DNA from 4 places in the Saccharothrix lopnurensis genome. Region 4 is predicted to be linked to each of the others. Evidence: riboswitches for the same ligand, from Rfam matches in the RefSeq annotation. Region 4 holds a riboswitch; each other region holds the start of a gene.
What was found. A riboswitch is a leader RNA that binds a small molecule or an ion and turns the genes downstream of it on or off. The one in region 4 is predicted to bind cobalamin.
Positions count from the first base shown of each region.

Region 1: another riboswitch for cobalamin. It lies ahead of ACFP3R_RS31870 (FecCD family ABC transporter permease); the one in region 4 lies ahead of ACFP3R_RS20865 (hypothetical protein).
Region 2: another riboswitch for cobalamin. It lies ahead of ACFP3R_RS06385 (CbtB-domain containing protein); the one in region 4 lies ahead of ACFP3R_RS20865 (hypothetical protein).
Region 3: another riboswitch for cobalamin. It lies ahead of ACFP3R_RS19755 (prenyltransferase/squalene oxidase repeat-containing protein); the one in region 4 lies ahead of ACFP3R_RS20865 (hypothetical protein).

Region 1 is NZ_JBHSQO010000051.1:28,982-33,184, reverse strand. It holds gene ACFP3R_RS31880 (S8 family peptidase) at 1-85, shown strand, start outside; gene ACFP3R_RS31875 (3-isopropylmalate dehydrogenase) at 328-1,368, shown strand; cobalamin riboswitch at 1,409-1,544, shown strand; gene ACFP3R_RS31870 (FecCD family ABC transporter permease) at 1,636-2,724, shown strand; gene ACFP3R_RS31865 (ABC transporter ATP-binding protein) at 2,724-3,476, shown strand; gene ACFP3R_RS31860 (ABC transporter substrate-binding protein) at 3,470-4,203, shown strand, end outside.
Region 2 is NZ_JBHSQO010000004.1:260,602-264,804, reverse strand. It holds gene ACFP3R_RS06400 (GNAT family N-acetyltransferase) at 1-1,169, shown strand, start outside; gene ACFP3R_RS06395 (LysE family translocator) at 1,176-1,805, opposite strand; gene ACFP3R_RS06390 ((2Fe-2S)-binding protein) at 1,825-2,481, shown strand; cobalamin riboswitch at 2,531-2,705, shown strand; gene ACFP3R_RS06385 (CbtB-domain containing protein) at 2,731-2,916, shown strand; gene ACFP3R_RS06380 (CbtA family protein) at 2,928-3,665, shown strand; gene ACFP3R_RS06375 (HAD family hydrolase) at 3,723-4,203, opposite strand, start outside.
Region 3 is NZ_JBHSQO010000019.1:32,106-36,308, reverse strand. It holds gene ACFP3R_RS19765 (ECF transporter S component family protein) at 1-525, shown strand, start outside; gene ACFP3R_RS19760 (ABC transporter substrate-binding protein) at 539-1,453, shown strand; gene ACFP3R_RS19755 (prenyltransferase/squalene oxidase repeat-containing protein) at 1,488-2,486, opposite strand; cobalamin riboswitch at 2,544-2,680, opposite strand; gene ACFP3R_RS19750 (SAM-dependent methyltransferase) at 2,941-3,462, opposite strand; gene ACFP3R_RS19745 (superoxide dismutase) at 3,573-4,202, opposite strand.
Region 4 is NZ_JBHSQO010000020.1:132,221-136,423, forward strand. It holds gene ACFP3R_RS20855 (ribonucleotide-diphosphate reductase subunit beta) at 1-794, shown strand, start outside; gene ACFP3R_RS20860 (hypothetical protein) at 1,224-1,739, shown strand; cobalamin riboswitch at 1,912-2,034, shown strand; gene ACFP3R_RS20865 (hypothetical protein) at 2,145-2,519, shown strand; gene ACFP3R_RS20870 (choice-of-anchor P family protein) at 2,570-4,203, opposite strand, start outside.

The sequences.
Region 1 (4,203 bases), on a different contig from region 4:
CCTGCTGCACCACCACAACGCGACGGGCGACCGCGCCGACGTGGTGAAGGTGAAGGGGAAGACGGGCAACCGCTCGGCGGACTGATCCCGGTGGGCTGATCGACGTTCCACGCTCTGGCCGGTCGGGGGTTGCCCCGGCTGGCCAGAGCCTTTTAAGCGCATCGGGCGACACCCGTTCGGGGGCCTTGAACCGTTCGGGTGTCCCGCAGTCCGGGAGAGATCGCCCCGTAGGTGTGTTCCGAGTGCGTTTTCACGCTCCGCGCCCGGTAGCCTTTCGCATTGAGAACTAGTCCCGCGACATGGGACTGATACCTGGGAGGTGTGTGGATGCGGCTCGCAGTGATCCCAGGGGACGGGATCGGGCCCGAGGTCATCGCCGAGGCCCTGAAGGTGCTCGGTGAGGTCGTTCCCGCGGCCGAGATCACCCGCTACGACCTCGGTGCGGCGCGCTGGCACGCCACAGGTGAGTTGTTGCCGGAATCGGTGCTCGGTGAGCTCCGCCAGCACGACGCGATCCTGCTCGGTGCCGTGGGCGACCCGTCCGTGCCCAGCGGCATCCTGGAACGCGGCCTGCTGCTGCGGCTCCGGTTCGAACTCGACCACCACGTGAACCTGCGCCCGGCCCGGCTGTACCCGGGTGTCCGCAGCCCGATCGCCGACCCGCCCGAGATCGACATGGTGGTCGTGCGCGAGGGCACCGAGGGGCTGTACGCGGGCAACGGCGGGCTCCTGCGCAAGGACACCCCGCACGAGATCGCGACCGAGGTGTCGATCAACACCTCGTTCGGCGTGGAGCGGGTGGTGCGCGACGCGTTCGCCAGGGCGGCCAACCGGCCGCGCAAGCACCTGACGCTGGTGCACAAGACCAACGTCCTGACCCACGCCGGCTCGCTGTGGTCGCGCGTGGTCGAGGAGGTGTCGCTCCAGCACCCGGACGTGACCGTGGCCTACCAGCACGTGGACGCGGCCACCATCCACCTGGTGACCGACCCGGGCCGCTACGACGTGATCGTCACCGACAACCTGTTCGGGGACATCCTGACCGACCTGGCGGCGGCCGTGACCGGCGGCATCGGGCTGGCGGCCTCGGGCAACCTGGACGTGACCAGGCGCAACCCGAGCATGTTCGAGCCCGTGCACGGCAGCGCGCCGGACATCGCGGGCCAGGGCATCGCCGACCCGACGGCCGCCGTGCTGTCGGTGGCGCTGATGCTCGACCACCTGGGCGAGTCGGAGGCGGCGCGCCGGATCGAGGCGTCGGTGGCCTTCGACCTGGCCACCCGCGACCACTCGTCGCCGGGCGCCACCTACGCGGTGGGCGACCGCCTGGCCGCGCTCGTGTCGTCGAACGTCCGCACGGGGGCCTGACCGCCCTCCCGGACGCGTGATCAGGGCCACCACGACACGGTCGTGGTGGCCCTTCGCGTTAGGGTCGCGAGCGTCGCCCGCGGGGGAAGTCCGGTGAGAGTCCGGCGCTGACCCGCAACGGTAAGCCGAAGTCGCCTTCGGCCAGCCCGATCACCCGCGGGCGGTGGGAAGAAGCTCCACTCCTGCCGTGGTCTGCGGGACGGATGCGCACCGGTCCGCCGCGGACCGGGGCCACCCGGTCGAGGCCACCCGCCCGAAAGGCGCCCGGTGACCCCGACGAACCCGGTGACCCCGACGAACCCGGCGAACCCGACCACCGCGGGACCGGCCTCCTCCACCACCGGCGCGTGCGCGGCCCTGGCCGTCGCGCTCGCGGTCTCGGTGGTGTGCGGCGTGGCCCTCGGCCCGGTGCCCGTGCCGTTCGACGACGTGGTCCGCTACCTGCACGCGGCCGTCACGGGCGGGGTGGTCCAGGCCGCGGAGGCGGGCCCCTACCGGATCGTGTGGGACATCCGGCTGCCCCGGGTGCTGCTGGCCGCCGTCGTGGGCGCGGGGCTGGCCGCGGTCGGCGTGGCCGTCCAGGCGGTGGTCCGCAACGCCCTGGCCGACCCGTACGTGCTGGGCATCTCCTCGGGCGCGAGCGTCGGCGCCACGGCGGTCGCCACCACCGGCCTGTTCGCCTCCCTGGGCATCTACGCCCTGTCCACCGCCGCGTTCCTGTCCGCCCTGGCCGCGACGGCGCTGGTCTACCTGGTGGCCGGCCGGGGCGGGCTGACCCCGCTGCGCCTGGTCCTCACCGGCACCGCCCTCGCCCACGGCTTCTCCGCGATCGCCATGCTGCTGGTCTTCCAGGCGCCGCGCGGCGAGGCCGCCCGCGCCGCCCTGTTCTGGCTGCTCGGCAGCCTGGGCGGGGTCACCTGGGCGTCGGTGCCGGTCGCCGCGGCCGTGGTCGTCGCCGGCACCGCCTACCTCACCACCCGCGCCCGGCACCTCAACGCCCTGGCCATGGGCGACGAGACCGCCACCACCCTCGGCGTCGACGTCGCCCGGACCCGCCGCACCCTGTTCCTGGTCACCGCCGCCATGACCGGCGTGCTGGTCGCGGTCAGCGGCGCGGTCGGGTTCGTCGGCCTGGTGCTGCCCCACCTGGTCCGCCTGCTGGTCGGCGCGGACCACCGCCGGGTGCTCGCCGTGGCCCCGCTCGCCGGCGCCTGCTTCCTGATCTGGGTCGACGTCGCCGCCCGCCTGCTCGCCGCGCCCGAGGAGCTGCCGCTGGGCGTCATCACCGCCGCCCTGGGCGTGCCGTGCTTCGTGCTCCTGCTGCGCCGCCGCGGCTACGTGTTCGGGGGCCGCTGATGGAGGTCCGGATCGAGGGGCTGGCCGTCGACGGCATCCTGCGCGGCGTCGACCTGACCGCCGGCACGGGCGAGGTGCACGGCATCGTCGGCCCCAACGGCAGCGGCAAGTCCACCACGCTGCGCTGCGCCTACCGGGCGCTCAAACCGCACGGGGGAGTGGTCCGCCTCGACGGCCGCGACATCACCACCACCCGGGTCCGCGACACCGCCCGCGACCTGGCCGCGCTCACCCAGGACAGCCACGTCGAGTTCGACTTCACCGTCACCGAGGTCGTCGCCATGGGCCGGCTGCCCCACGGCGCGGGCCCCGACGACGAGGCCATCGTGCGCGAGTCCCTGACCAGGGTGGACGCGGCCCACCTCGCGCACCGCGGCTTCCTCACCCTCTCCGGCGGCGAGCGGCAGCGCGTGCTCATCGCCCGCGCCCTGACCCAGCGGCCCAGGGTGCTGGTGCTCGACGAGCCGACCAACCACCTGGACATCAGCCACCAGCTGGCCGTGCTCGCCCTGGTCCGCCGCCTGGGCGTCACCGTCCTGGCCGTGCTGCACGACCTCAACCTCGCCGCCGCCCACTGCGACCGCCTGCACGTGCTCGACCGCGGCCGGGTCGCGCACAGCGGCACGCCCGCCGAGGTGCTCACCCCCGAGGTGCTGGCCGAGGTCTTCCGCGTGCGCGCCCACGTCGTCCCGCACCCCACCACCGGGGTGCCACAACTGCTGTTCGACCACCAGGAGGCCACCCCGTGCTGAGAACGCTCATCGCGCTCGCCGCGGTCCTGTCCACGACGGCGTGCGGCGCGCGGGTCGTCGCCGAACCGCCGGGCGCGGGCACCACGACCGTCACGAACTGCGGCCGGGAGGTCGAGTACGCGACACCCTCCCGGGTCGTCACCAACGACACCGGCATCACCGAGCTGATGTTCGCGCTCGGGCTGGCCGACCGGATGGCCGGCTACACCATCTCCTCCTCCGCCAAGACCGGCGACGTGGCGTCCTCGCCCTGGCGGGCCGACTTCGAGCGCGTGCCGCACCTGGGCGAGAAGATCACCAAGGAGCTGGTCCAGGGCGCGGGCGCGGACCTCGTGTTCGCGGGCTGGAACTACGGCTTCTCCGAGAGCACCGGGCTCACCCCGGACTCGCTGGGGCAGCTCGGCATCGCCACCTACCAGCTCACCGAGGCGTGCCGCAACGGCGTGGCGAAGCAGCGCGGCATCATGCCGCCCCTGGAGGCCCTCTACACCGACCTGGGCAACCTCGGTCGGATCTTCGGCGTCGAGGACCGGGCCGAACGGCTGATCACCGGCTACCGCGAGCAGGTGGCCGAGGCCCAGCGGCTGGTCACCGGGAAGAGCCCGAGGGTGTTCCTCTACGACAGCGGGCTGGACCAGCCGTTCACCTCCGGCCGCAACGCCGCGCCGCAGGACATCATCGAGAAGGCGGGCGGCGAGAACGTCTTCGGCGACCTCGACGACAGCTG
Region 2 (4,203 bases), on a different contig from region 4:
GCCTGGTGCTGCGGCCCGCACGCCCGGAGGACCTGGAGCGGATCGGCGCGCTGCTGGCCGACCGGGGCGAGCCCGAGGACGCCGTGGACCACCGCCTGGTGGTGGAGGACCCGGACGCGGGCTGGGAGGCGTGCGCGGTCGTCGTGGACGGCGACCTGGTGGTGTCCACCGCGACGCTGCTGGACGAGACGCTGGTGCTCGGCGGGCTGGAGATCCCGGCGGGCCAGGTCGAGCTGGTGGCGACCGACCGGCGCTACGAGGGCCGGGGCGCGGTGCGCGCGCTGATGGGCTGGGCGCACGAGCGGGCCGCCGCGCGCGGCCACCTGGTGAACATCATGCTCGGCATCCCCTACTTCTACCGGCAGTTCGGCTACACCTACGCCGTGCCGTACGCCGCCACCCGGGACGTGACGGGCACACCGGCCGGCGCCGGCCACACCCTGCGCGAGGCGACCGCCGCCGACATCCCCGTCCTCGCCCGGTTCCAGGACGCCGAGCAGGCCCCGTTCGACCTGCGGATGCCGCACTCCGCCCCGCTGTGGCGGTGGCTGGTGGAGCGCGGCGGCAGCACCGAGTGGCTGGTGGAGCGCGACGGCGTGCCGGTCGCCTCGGGCCGGACCACGCCGCCGGAGGAGGGGGTGCGGCTGGCGGAGGTGGCCGCGGTGGACGGGGCCGCCGCGCACGCGCTGCTGGCCCTGACCGGGGCGACCGAGGTGACCGAGCGGCCGGGGACGGTCGCGGGCGCGGCGCTGGAGGCGTTCCTGGCCCCGGCGAAGGCCGAGGCGAACTCCTACTACGTGCGCGTCCCCGACCCGGTGGCGCTGCTGGAGCACCTGCGGCCGGTGTTCGGGGCGCGGCTGGCGGCGTCGGCGCGGTTCGCCGGCGAGGAGGGCGAGGCGGTGGTGTCGTTCTACCGCTCGCACGTGCGGGTGCCGTTCGCGGGCGGCGAGGTGGGGCCGGTGGCGGTCGGTGGCACGATGCAGGCCCCCGGCGCGGCGGGCGGGGCGGGCGTGGCGCCGGACATGGTGGCGTCGCTGCTGTTCGGGCCGCACGGGATCGAGGGGCTGACCGCCCGGCAGCCCGACGTGTACCCGGGCCCGGAGGAGGAGCTGATGCGGACGCTGTTCCCGCCGGTGCGGTCGGACGTGCTGACCTTCTACCTGCCGTAGCCGCGCTCAGCCCCCGAACAGGGTGGGCGCGAACTCGACGCCCAGGGCGACCCCGGCCAACCCCAGCAGCACCCCGGCGAACGTCAGCGCCCGCCGGTAACCCGCGTCGCCCAGGTGCCGGCGCCCCCGCGCCACCACCAGCGCGATCACCACCTTCCCACCCACCAGGGTCGCGTAGAAACCGACCAGCAACGCCACCCCCGCCCCGGTCGACGCCCGCCACGTGGTGACGGTCAGCGGTCCCAGCGCGGTCGCCCACGCCACCCACGGGTGGGGGCTGAGCAGGTTCACCAGGACCGCCCGGCGCAGCGCCGCGACGCCCGGCGCGGCCGTGGACTCGGACGCCCCCGGCTCCAGCGACGCCGTGCGCGCCTCCCGCACCGTCCGCACCCCGCTCCACACCACGAACAGGGCGCCGACCACGCCGAGCACGCCCAGCGCCCGCTCCGGCAGCCGCCCGAGCAGCAGCAGCGTCACCCCGACCACCGCGGCGTCCGACAGCAGCGGCGCGCACGCGGCCAGCACGCCCGCCCGCCGGCCGGACCGCAGCGCCGACGTCACGACCAGCACCAGCAGGGGGCCGGGGCTGATGCTCGCCGCCAGGCCCAGGGACAGTCCCAACCCCAGCGCGTCCACGGGCGGCAGACTAGGCCACGTGTCCGAGTTCTCCCGAGTCCTGACCACCCTGCGGCAGATCCGCGGCCTCAGCCCGTTCTTCGCCCTCGACGTCGGCCGGCCCGACGAGGGCTGGCACGACGGCGCCGCGCTGCTCGACGGGTCCGCCCTGCCCGCCACCGTGGACCGGATCGCCGCCCGGTACCGCACCGCCGAACGGCGCGTCGCCGCCTCGCTGTTCTTCCTCAGCTACACCGCCCGGCTGCTGTCCCCGGTGGTGGCCGCCCGCGCGGTCGGCGGGACGGCGCCGGACGTGCGGCCCGCCAACCTCTGGTGGCGCTACGACGCGGACGGCCTGCGGGTCCGGGTCAAGGAGCCGGCCGGGGGCGTGGGGATCGTCGAGTCGTTGGCGCCGGTGGTGGAGGCCGTGCGCTCGGTCGCCCCGGTGGCGCCCGGCCTGCTGTGGGGCAACGCGGCCTCGTCGGCGGCGGGGGCGTTGCGGTTCGTGGCGCTCGGCGGGGCGGCGAGCGCGGAGGAGTGCGTCGCGCTGGGCGAGGAGCTGTTCGCCGAACCCCCGCTGCGGGGTTGCGGGGACTTCATCCCGTTCCCCGGCGAGGTCGCGTTCCGGCGGCGCAGCTGCTGCCTCTACTACCGGCTCGACGGCGGCGGCAAGTGCGGTGACTGCGCGTTGCGGTGAACCCGGCGGACAAGACGTCCGGCCGGTTGTGCGGCGGGACGGGCGACCTCTATGTTCGCTTCGCCGTGGTGGACGGGAAGCCGGTGCGAATCCGGCGCGGTCCTCGCCACTGTGACCGGGGAGCCAACCCGCCGAGCACGTCACTGGCCGCACGCGCGGCTGGGAAGACGCGGGGACGGTGTCGATCCGGGAGTCAGGAGACCGGCCACGGCACCTGTTGACCTTCCACGAGGCATGGAGGAGCCCGTCATGACGAGCCCCGCGCAGTCCGCCCCAGTCCAGGTCCCCCGGTGGGCCTACGCCGTCGCGCTGGTCGCGCTGGCCGTGACCTGGCTGGTGCTCCAGGAGAACGGCGCGGCGATCGGCCACGCCGCCGAGACGCTCCACGAGTTCTTCCACGACGGGCGCCACGCGCTCGGCGTCCCGTGCCACTGAGGCGGGGCGGCGTGCTCACCTACAGGGACCACCTGGTGCGCGGGCTCGCCGCCGGTGGGGTGTCCGGCCTGCTCGCGGGCCTGGTCGGGCTGGTCGTGGTCGAGGTGCCGATCCGCGCCGCGCTGGCCGTCGAGGAGGCGCGGCCCGTCGAGCCGGGGGCCGGCGGCCACGAGCACGGCGAGCTGGTCGGCCGGGGCGTGCAGGTGTTCGGCGGCGTGCTGGCCGCGGTCATCGTCGGGGTGGCGGTGGGCGCGCTGTTCGCCACCGCCTACGCCGGGTCGCGGCGCTGGTTCCCCGACCGGTCGCCGTTCAGCCGGGCGGTGTGGCTGGGGGCGGCGGCGTTCGGCGCGGCGGCCCTGCTGCCGGCGGTGAAGTACCCGGCGAACCCGCCCGCGGTGGGCGACCCGGAGACCGTCGGCTACCGCACGGTGCTCTACCTGGCGCTGATCGCCTCGGGCCTGCTGGTCGCGTTCGGGGCGAGCTGGCTGGCCTCCCGCCTCGGCCACTGGTCACCGCCGCTGCGGACCACGGCGGTCGCGCTGGCCGTGGTGGCGGCGGTGGTGCTGGTGCTGCTGCTGTTCCCGGCCGCGCCGGACGCCATCCCCGAGGACATGCCGAGCGGCGTGCTCTGGGACTTCCGGCTGGCGTCCCTGGCCGAGACCGCCACGCTGTGGCTGGGTCTCGGCGTGGTGTTCGGCCTGCTGGTCGACCCGGCGGTGCGGCGGGCCGACCGCCTGTCGGCGGTGTAGCCGGGGCCGGCGGCCCAGCCGGGCCGGCGATCCGGCCAGGTCAGCGGTCCACCCGGATCAACTGCCCGGCAGCGGGGCGAGCGTCGTCAGGTCGACGCCCACCAGGGAGTCGCGGAACACGCGGCGCTCGCCCCCCGGCACCGGCACGTCGCACGGCACCACCAGGACCGTGCACCCGGCCGCCACGGCGGAGGCCACCCCGGTCGGGGAGTCCTCGACCGCCACGCACCGCGCCGGGTCGACGCCCAGCAGGCGGGCCGCCTTCAGGTAGGGCTCGGGCAGCGGCTTGTTCAGCCCGTCCACCTCGTCACCGCACACCGTCACGTCGAACAGGTCGCGCCCCAGGGTGTCCAGCGCGATCTCGGTCAGCCCGCGCTCGGTGGAGGTGACCAGCGCCATCGGCACCCCGGAGTCGCGCACCGCGCGCAGCGCCTCCCGGGCCCCCGGCCGCCACGGCAGGCCGGCGCGGAACACCTCCTCGGTGCGGCGGACGATCCACGCCGCGCCGTCCCGAACCTCGTCCTCGGTGGGGTCGTCG
Region 3 (4,203 bases), on a different contig from region 4:
CTGCTCGTGCTCGCCGGACGGGTCTTCGGCGCGGGGTTCGGCTTCGTGCTCGGCTGCACCTCGCTGTTCGCCTCGGCGCTGCTCACCGCCGGGGTCGGGCCGTGGCTGCCGTTCCAGATGCTCTGCTCCGCCTGGATCGGCGCGGGAGCGGGCCTGCTGCCCCGCCGCGTCACCGGCAAGGCGGAGATCGCCGTGCTCGTCGCCTACGGCATCGTGGTGGCCTACGTCTTCGGGTTCCTGATGAACCTGTGGTTCTGGCCGTTCATCACCGGCGCCGAGGTCGACTACCACGACGGCCACATCTCCTACGTGCCCGGCGCGCCCGTGCTGGAGAACCTGCACCGGTTCGCGGTCTTCACCCTGCTCACCTCCACCGCCGGGTGGGACACCGGCCGCGCGATCACCAACACGATCGCGATCCTCGTGCTGGGCCCGGCGGTGCTGGCCACGCTGCGCCGGGCCTCCCGCAAGGGCTCCCACGGGCTGCTGCCCACCTTCGGCGACCTCGGAGCGCCTGGCCGCTGACTACCCTGGGCCGATGCGAATCGTGTCGTTGCTGCCCGCCGCCACGGACATCGTCGCGGAACTGGGACGCGTGGGGGACCTGGTGGGGCGCACCCACGAGTGCGACTGGCCCGCCGAGGTCGCGTCGGTGCCCGTGGTCACCGCGACCGGGCTGGACCCCGATCGGTTGAGCAGCCGGGAGATCTCCGCCGCGGTCGGGGGCCACCGGGGGTCGTCGCTGTACTCGCTGGACTCCGACCTGCTCGCCGAACTCGCCCCGGACGTGGTGCTCACCCAGGACCTGTGCGAGGTGTGCGCGGTGTCCTACCAGCGGGTCACCGACGCCGTGCGCGTCATGGACGTCGGCCCGCGCGTGGTGAGCCTGGAGCCCCGCACGACGGCGGGCGTGCTGGACTGCGTGCGCCGCGTCGGCGGGTTGCTCGGCGTCGACGACACCGAGGAGCGCGTCACCGCGCTGGAGGCCCGCTTGGCCGCGGTCGCGGCGGCGGTGGCCGGGCGGGCGAGGCCGCGCGTGGCGGCGGTCGAGTGGCTGGACCCGGTGTGGCCCGCCGGGCACTGGGTGCCCGAGCAGGTCACCCGTGCGGGTGGTGACCCGCTGCTCGCCGGGGCGGGCGAGCACACCTCCCCGGTCGAGTGGTCCGCCGTGCTCGACGCGCGCCCCGACGTGGTGCTGCTCATGCCGTGCGGCCTGTCCCCGGAGCGGACGCTGTCCGAACTGGACGTGCTGACCGGCCGGCCCGGGTGGTCGGAGCTGCCCGCTGTGCGCACCGGCGAGGTGTGGGTGCTCGACGGTCCCGCCTACTTCAACCGCCCCGGCCCACGCGTCGTGCGCGGCGCGGAAGTACTGGCCCACGTGCTCCACGACGTCGCGGTGGGTGAGCCCGTGAGTCCTGCCGAGGCCCGCCGGGTGACGCTCACGGCGGGGTAGCCGCCACCCGGTCGGGTGGCGGCTACCGGTGACGTCAGGCGCAGGCGAGGACGGGAGCGCCGGATTTGCCGCCGCTGTGCAGGTCGGCCAGCCCGACGTCGGCCAGCCCGAGGACCGCCTGGGCGGTGGCGCGGGTCGCGGTGGCCGGGTCGAAGCCCGTGGCCTGCCAGGCGACGGCGCCGCGCTGCTCGACCGGGCCGGCGCAGTCGACCTGGAGGGACTTGAGGAACTGCTTGGCCTTGCGGGCGGCGGCGTCGCGGCCGCCGGCCTTGAGCGCCTGGCGGGCCAGGCCGGTGCTGTTGGCGTTGGGCGGGTTGGTGCCCACGCCGAAGCCGCCGTTGGTGTGCTGCACGCCCACCAGCCAGGACAGGCCCTGCTGCGCCTTGCCCGGCCGGCCCACGGCCCGGAGCGCCTGGGTGGCCATCGCGGTGGAGTCCACATCGCTCACGCACGGCGTGGCCGCCGGGTCCAGCGGGAAGCCGCCGTCCGGGCACTGGGTGCCGACCAGGAAGTCCACCGCCGGGACGGGCGCGCCGGCGGAGGTGCGGTCCAGCGCCAGCAGGGCCAGGGACTGGCTGAAGGCGTTGCTGTAGTCGCCGAACGCCGAGTTGTCGGAGAACCGGCCGGACGGGGTGAGCAGCGCCAGCAGCCCGGCGTGCAGGTCCACCCCGCCGAACGAGGCCGGGTTCGCCCCCGCGACCTGGGCGGCGAGCAGCAGCTTGGCGTGCGCGCCCACGTACGCCTCCCCGCCATCACCGACGTACCCGCTGGTGACGGTGGGTTGGGACAACCAGGCGATCGCGCGATCTGCGTGGTCATCGGCGGTGCGGGCCGCGGCGAACGCGAACACCCCGTCGATCGTCAGGCCCGCGTCGGGGTGGAGCACGCCGCCGAAGTCGACCTCGAAGCGCTCGCCGTCGACCATCTGGCGGGCCAGCCACCCGGCGGCGGCGTCCGCCCGGTTGTGCGTCGCCGGTACGGCGGAGGCGGTGGACGGGACGAGCAGCGACAGGCCGCACAGCAGTGCGAGCACAGCAAGAACACGACGTCTCATGGACGATGAACCCTTTCCCGCGAGCCACGACAGGAGTTGGTGCGCCGCGCGGAGCGGGTAATCGGGCTCGCCAACCCTTTGGAGGGGTGGCACACCGTTGCGGGTCAGCGCCGGATTCACACCGGACTTCCCCCGCACCGCGCGTATTCGGTTGACCCGCCCAGCCTGTCACCCCCGGCTCGCGGGTCAATCGGCCATCCGGCGCTTCGGAATGGCGAACGCGGTGCGCGGGAACGACTTCCGCGCACCGCGCGGTCACACCTCGACGGTCCTGGAGGCGACGACCGCCCGTCGCCGGGCCAGGCGGTAGGTGCGGCGGATACCCGCCTCCGCGCAGCGGCGGCGACCAGCTCGTCCTCGCCCGGCGCGGCGACGGGGTCGCCGGGGTGGTCCACGGCCGGCCCGCACCGGTCGAGCCGCCGGACACCCCGTTCTACGCCGACGTGTTCGGCGCGGTCGACCGGCCCGCCGGGCGGCGCAGCAGGTAGCTGTCCATGATCCACCCCTTGGCGGCACGGGCCCGTTCGCGCGCTTCGATGATCCGGTCGGCAACCTCGGGCAGCGGTCCGGCGATCAGGATCTCGTCGGGCGTGCCGACGCAGGCTCCCCAGTGGACGGTCACCCCGGGCTCGTCGACGAACCCGGGGAACGCGTCGCGGGAGTCGAGCACCACCAGGACGTCGTCCACGCACTCCGGCCAGCCCCGCGCCGGCCGGCGGCCGGTGGTGATCCGCACCGCGACCGAGACCTGGTCGACCGTGGTGCGGTGGCGCGCGGCCAGGGCCGAGATGATGCTGATGCCCGGCACGACCCGCACGTCGAACCCGGTGGTGCCGCGCGCGAGGACGTCGTCCACCACGGCGATGACGCTGTCGTAGAGCGCCGGATCGCCCCACACCAGGAACGCGCCGGTCTCACCGGACCCCGGGTGCTCGGCGATCAGCCGCTCGCACACGTCCGCGCGCCGCGACCGCGTCCAGAGCCGTGCCCCCGCCTCTTGCGAGAGGCAGGGGCACGGTGGCAGTGCGTGGTCTGTCGGAGCACCCACTGCCGGTCTTCGGAGGGCTACTTCGACGGCGCGACCAGCCCGGAGCCGCCGGCGCGGGCGGCGTCGAAGCGGCGGGTCACGTCGGCCCAGTTGACCAGCGACCACAGCTTCTGCACGTAGTCGGGGCGCACGTTGCGGTACTGGAGGTAGTAGGCGTGCTCCCAGGCGTCGAACACCAGCACCGGGGTGGTGTTCATGCCGACGTTGCCGTGGTGGTCGTAGACCTGCTCCACGACCAAGCGCCCGGACAACGGCTCCCAGGCCAGCACGCCCCAGCCCGAGCCCTGCACCAGCGTGGTGGCGGCGGAGAGCTGCTTGGCGAAGGCGTCGAACGAGCCGAAGTGCTCGTCGATGGCCGCCCGCAGCTCGCCGTCGGGGCGGTCGCCGCCGTCGGGGCTCAGGTTGTCCCAGAACATCGTGTGCAGGACGTGCCCGGACAGGTTGAACGCGAAGGTCTTCTCCAGGCCGACGATGCCCGAGAAGTCCTCCTTCTCCCGCGTCTCCGCCAACCGTTCGAGGCTGTCGTTGGCGCCCTTGACGTAGGCGGCGTGGTGCTTGCTGTGGTGCAGCTCCAGGATCTCGCCCGTGATCGCGGGCTCCAGCGCCGCGTAGTCGTAGGGCAGGTCCGGCAGCACGTACTGGCTCATC
Region 4 (4,203 bases):
TCGCCACCTCCGAGTCCCTGGTGGCCAACAACGTCGTGCTCGCCGTCTACCGGAACCTCACCAACCCCGAGTGCCGCCAGTACCTGCTGCGCCAGGCGTTCGAGGAGGCCGTGCACACCCACACCTTCCAGTACGTCTGCGAATCCCTCGGCCTGGACGAGGGCGAGCTGTTCAACATGTACCGCGAGGTGCCCTCCATCACCGACAAGGCCGCCTGGGCGCTCCGGTACACCCGGCACCTGGAGGACCCCGCGTTCCGCACCGGCACGCCCGAGACCGACCGGGCGTTCCTGCGCGACCTCATCGCGTTCTACGTCGTGTTCGAGGGCATGTGGTTCTACACCGGCTTCGCGCAGATCCTGTCCTTCGGGCGGCGCAACAAGATGGTCGGCGTCGCCGAGCAGTACCAGTACATCCTGCGCGACGAGTCCATCCACCTGAACTTCGGCATCGACGCGATCAACCAGATCAAGATCGAGAACCCGGGGCTGTGGACCGAGGCGTTCCAGGCCGAGATCCGCACCATGCTCGGCGAGGCGTGCGAGCTGGAGATCGCCTACAGCCGCGACACCATGCCGAACGGCCTGCTCGGGCTCAACGCCGACCAGTGCGAGCAGTACATGCGCTTCATCACCAACCGCCGCTGCGCCCAACTCGGTCTCGCGCCCGTCTTCGGCCCCACCGACAACCCGTTCCCGTGGATGTCGGAGGCCATCGACCTGAAGAAGGAGAAGAACTTCTTCGAGACCCGCGTCACCGAGTACGCCTCGGGTTCCACGCTCGACTGGGACTGAGCCACCGGCCGGGTCGCGTGGTGCGCGACCCGGCCCCTCCCCCGCGCCGGCGCTGATCCACCCGATCGTGTCCCCGGGCGGCGGTTGCCGCCTTCGGGCGCGTCGCCGATCCCGCCTCGCCACGACACGGGCCCGGCGAACTCCGCAATTGCATTCCGCTGCCGGATTGCCACGGTCGAGCACCACCGGTAACCATTTCCTCAGCCCACCGCGTTCCGCAGGAGGCGGAGATGGGTCGCGCAGTCCCGGCGCGCTCGTCCCCGTCGAGGCCGAACCGCACCGCACCGGCGGTGGTGGCCGGCCGCGGCAGGGGGCGACGCCGCGAAGCCCGCCGGTCCGCGTCGACCGCACGACGCACCTCCTCCTCCGGGACCGCCGGCGGGCGCGTACCGGTGAAGAGTCGAAGCGAGGACAAAGGAGTCCGCTCGAATGAAGTCACCCCTGTTACCCCGGCTCGGCCGGGCTGTCGCCGCGTCGTTCGCGGTCGCCGCGACCACCCTCACCCTCACCGGCGGCGCGGGCGCCGACCCCGCCGCGGCGTCGGTGGCGTTCAAGGCCGAGCACACCGACCGCTGCCTGAGCAGCCACACCGCGGGCCAACTGGCCTGGCGCAACGCGCAGCCGGACCCGTCGCCCTCGCCGGTCACCGCGGTCAAGGTCACCGGCGAGGTGGCGCTGCGCGACACCACCCCCTGCGCCCCGCCCACCCGCACCGTCGCGGTGGCCGTGTTCACCGCCTACCACGGCCGCACCGTGGTCGACACCGAACGCCAGAGCACCACCGGCGCGTCCAAGTTCGAGTTCGTGCTCACCGTCCCGCTCGTCCCGACCCCGACCCCGGTGCCCATCGACCGCGTCACCGTCCAGGTCTGCCACACCGCCATCACCCCCGTCCCCGAACCAGGCCCCCTCACCTGCGGCGACATCTCCACCTACCTGATCTGACCCGCCCCCGGCGGTGGTGGCGGGTGGTCCGCCCCGCCACCACCGCCGGGGTGCGCGCCGACCGCGGCCCGGACGCGTCGGGCCCGGACGACTCTGGTGAGACCGGTCACCTCGGCGCGGACCGCGGGTGGTTCGTTGCCACAATCCGGACGACCACAGGCGACGGCGGACGAGGAAGCCGGTGACATTCCGGCACGGTCCCGCCACTGTGACCGGGGAGCAGATCCCGCCGCGGCCACCGCCCCACCCGGGGTGGGAAGGCCGGGACGAGCGTCGATCCGGGAGTCAGGAGACTCACGCCGTCGCCTCCTCACCCACCGGGGCGGATCTCCCCGAGAGAGGGCGGCTCCACCATGCGCCTGACGTCGTCAAAACCACCACTGCCCATCGCGCGGGCGGTGGACCGTGCCTGAGGACCGCCCGCGCGTCACCGTCTGCCGGGGGTGCTGCTGCGGCACCACCCGCAAGCACCCGCAGGTCGACCACGACGGGCAGGTGCGCGTGCTGCGCGAAGCGCTCGACGGCACCGCCGAGGTCCGCCTGTCCGACTGCCTCGACGCCTGCGCGCACTCCAACCTGCTGGTCGTCCACCCCTCGCCCGCCGCCCGCGCCGCCGGCGCCAAACCCCTGTGGCTGGGGCGGGTCCTCGACGACAGGGCACTGCGCGAGGTGATCGACTGGATCAGCGGCGGCGGCCCCGGTGTCGCGCCACCACCGGCCTCGCTCCGGGACAGGGTGGTGACACCGCCGAACGCGCGCACCCCACCGCGCACGACCTGAACGACGACACCGGGGTGGGGCGGTGGTGTCCGCCGCCCCACCCGGCGGCATCAGCTGGTCGGGCAGGGGGCGCCGGGACGGGTCAGGGTGACCCTCGCGTGGCTGATCACGAGTTCGGTGCCGGTGAGCAGGCGGACGCGCAGGGCGTTGACGGCGATGCCGGCGCCACCCGCCAGGGACCGCTGCTCGTTGACCACGACCGTGGCGACGAGCGGGATGGTGATGGTCAGGTCGACCGCGGGGTTGACCACGGGCACGCCGTTGACGCGCAGGTTGACCAGCTCGACGCCGCCCGCGGTGGTGACCGCGCCGGTGGCGTCCTCGTCGGCGGCGGCCCTGGCGCGGATCTCGTCGGCGGTGACCAGGCCGCCCAGCAGGGAGACGCCGGCGGTGCGGGCGTGCGCGGTGGCGGTGCGCTCGCCGTCGCCGTCGACCACGCCGCGCGCCTCGGTGTCGACGACGCCCAGCGAGCCGATCCCCGGCAGGCCCGCGCCGAGCAGCTGGTCCACGTCGAGGCCGGGCTGGGTGGTGCAGCTCAGGTCGGACGGCGCGAGGGGGCCGACGCCGACCAGCGGTGCGGTCAGCCTGCCGCCGTGGGCGTGGGCGTCGAACACCAGCACCGGCGGGGTGAAGCGCACCGAGGCGCACCCCGGCGCGTTGAGGCCGACCCGGGCGGTGACGTCGGCGGCGCAGGTGGTGTAGGTGCCGGCGCGGGCGGCGGTGACCGGAACGGAGATCGTGCACGAGACCTGACCGGTGGCCAGGCCGCCGGTGGCGGTGACCGCGCCGGCCGCGGTGGAGGTGGTGGCGTCGGCGCAGTCGGTGGTGGGCTGGGCGGTGGCGGTCAGGCCCGTCGGCAGGTCGGCGGTGAACGCCCACCCGTCCTTGACCGCCAGCTCGGCGGTGTTGGTGACGGTGAGGACCAGGGTGGACGTCTGCCCGACCTCGACCGGGGAGGGGCCGTAGGCGACGTCCAGCTGCGGGGTGACGTCGAGGACGCGGACGTTGTCGAACGCGGCGTCGTTGCCGGTGCCGCTGGCCTGGGCGTTGACCAGCCGCACCCCCACCGACGAGCCGCCGAACAGCACGGGCCGGTCGCTGGTGTAGGTGCCCACGGCGGTGCCGCCGATGACGGTCGAGGGGTTGGCGCAGGGCTCGATCGGGGTGGTGAAGGTGGGGATCGCGGTGGCCCCGTCGACCAGGTAGAACTCGAACAGCGCGTGGTTGGCGAAGCAGTTCCGCTCGGCCGCGTCCACCGAGAAGGTCAGGAACCGGTCGGGCGCCGCCAGCGGGATGGGCTGCTCCGTGGCCAACTGCACCTTGCCCGCGCCCGGGTTGCCCGCGGTGTAGGCGGTGACGGCGTGGTTGGCGCCCGGGTCGCCGCCCGCCCACTGCCCCAGGGCTCCGGCCATGGTCCGGACCGCCTGCCAGTCGCCGCTGCCGCAACCGCTGCCGGGTGGTGGCGTGGTGGACTGCTGGAGCGAGGCGAGCCAGCCGTTGCAGGCGGTCAGCCAGGCGGGGTCGGCGTCGTAGGTCTGGTTGACCGGGGGTAAGCCGGTGTAGGCGGTGAGCAGGGCGGGCGTGGTGCCCTGACCGTTCTCGAAGTCCTCCGCGAACACCACCACCGGCGCCTGCGGCACACCGGGCTCCGCCGTCGCGGTGACGGGGTGGACGGCGGCGAGGG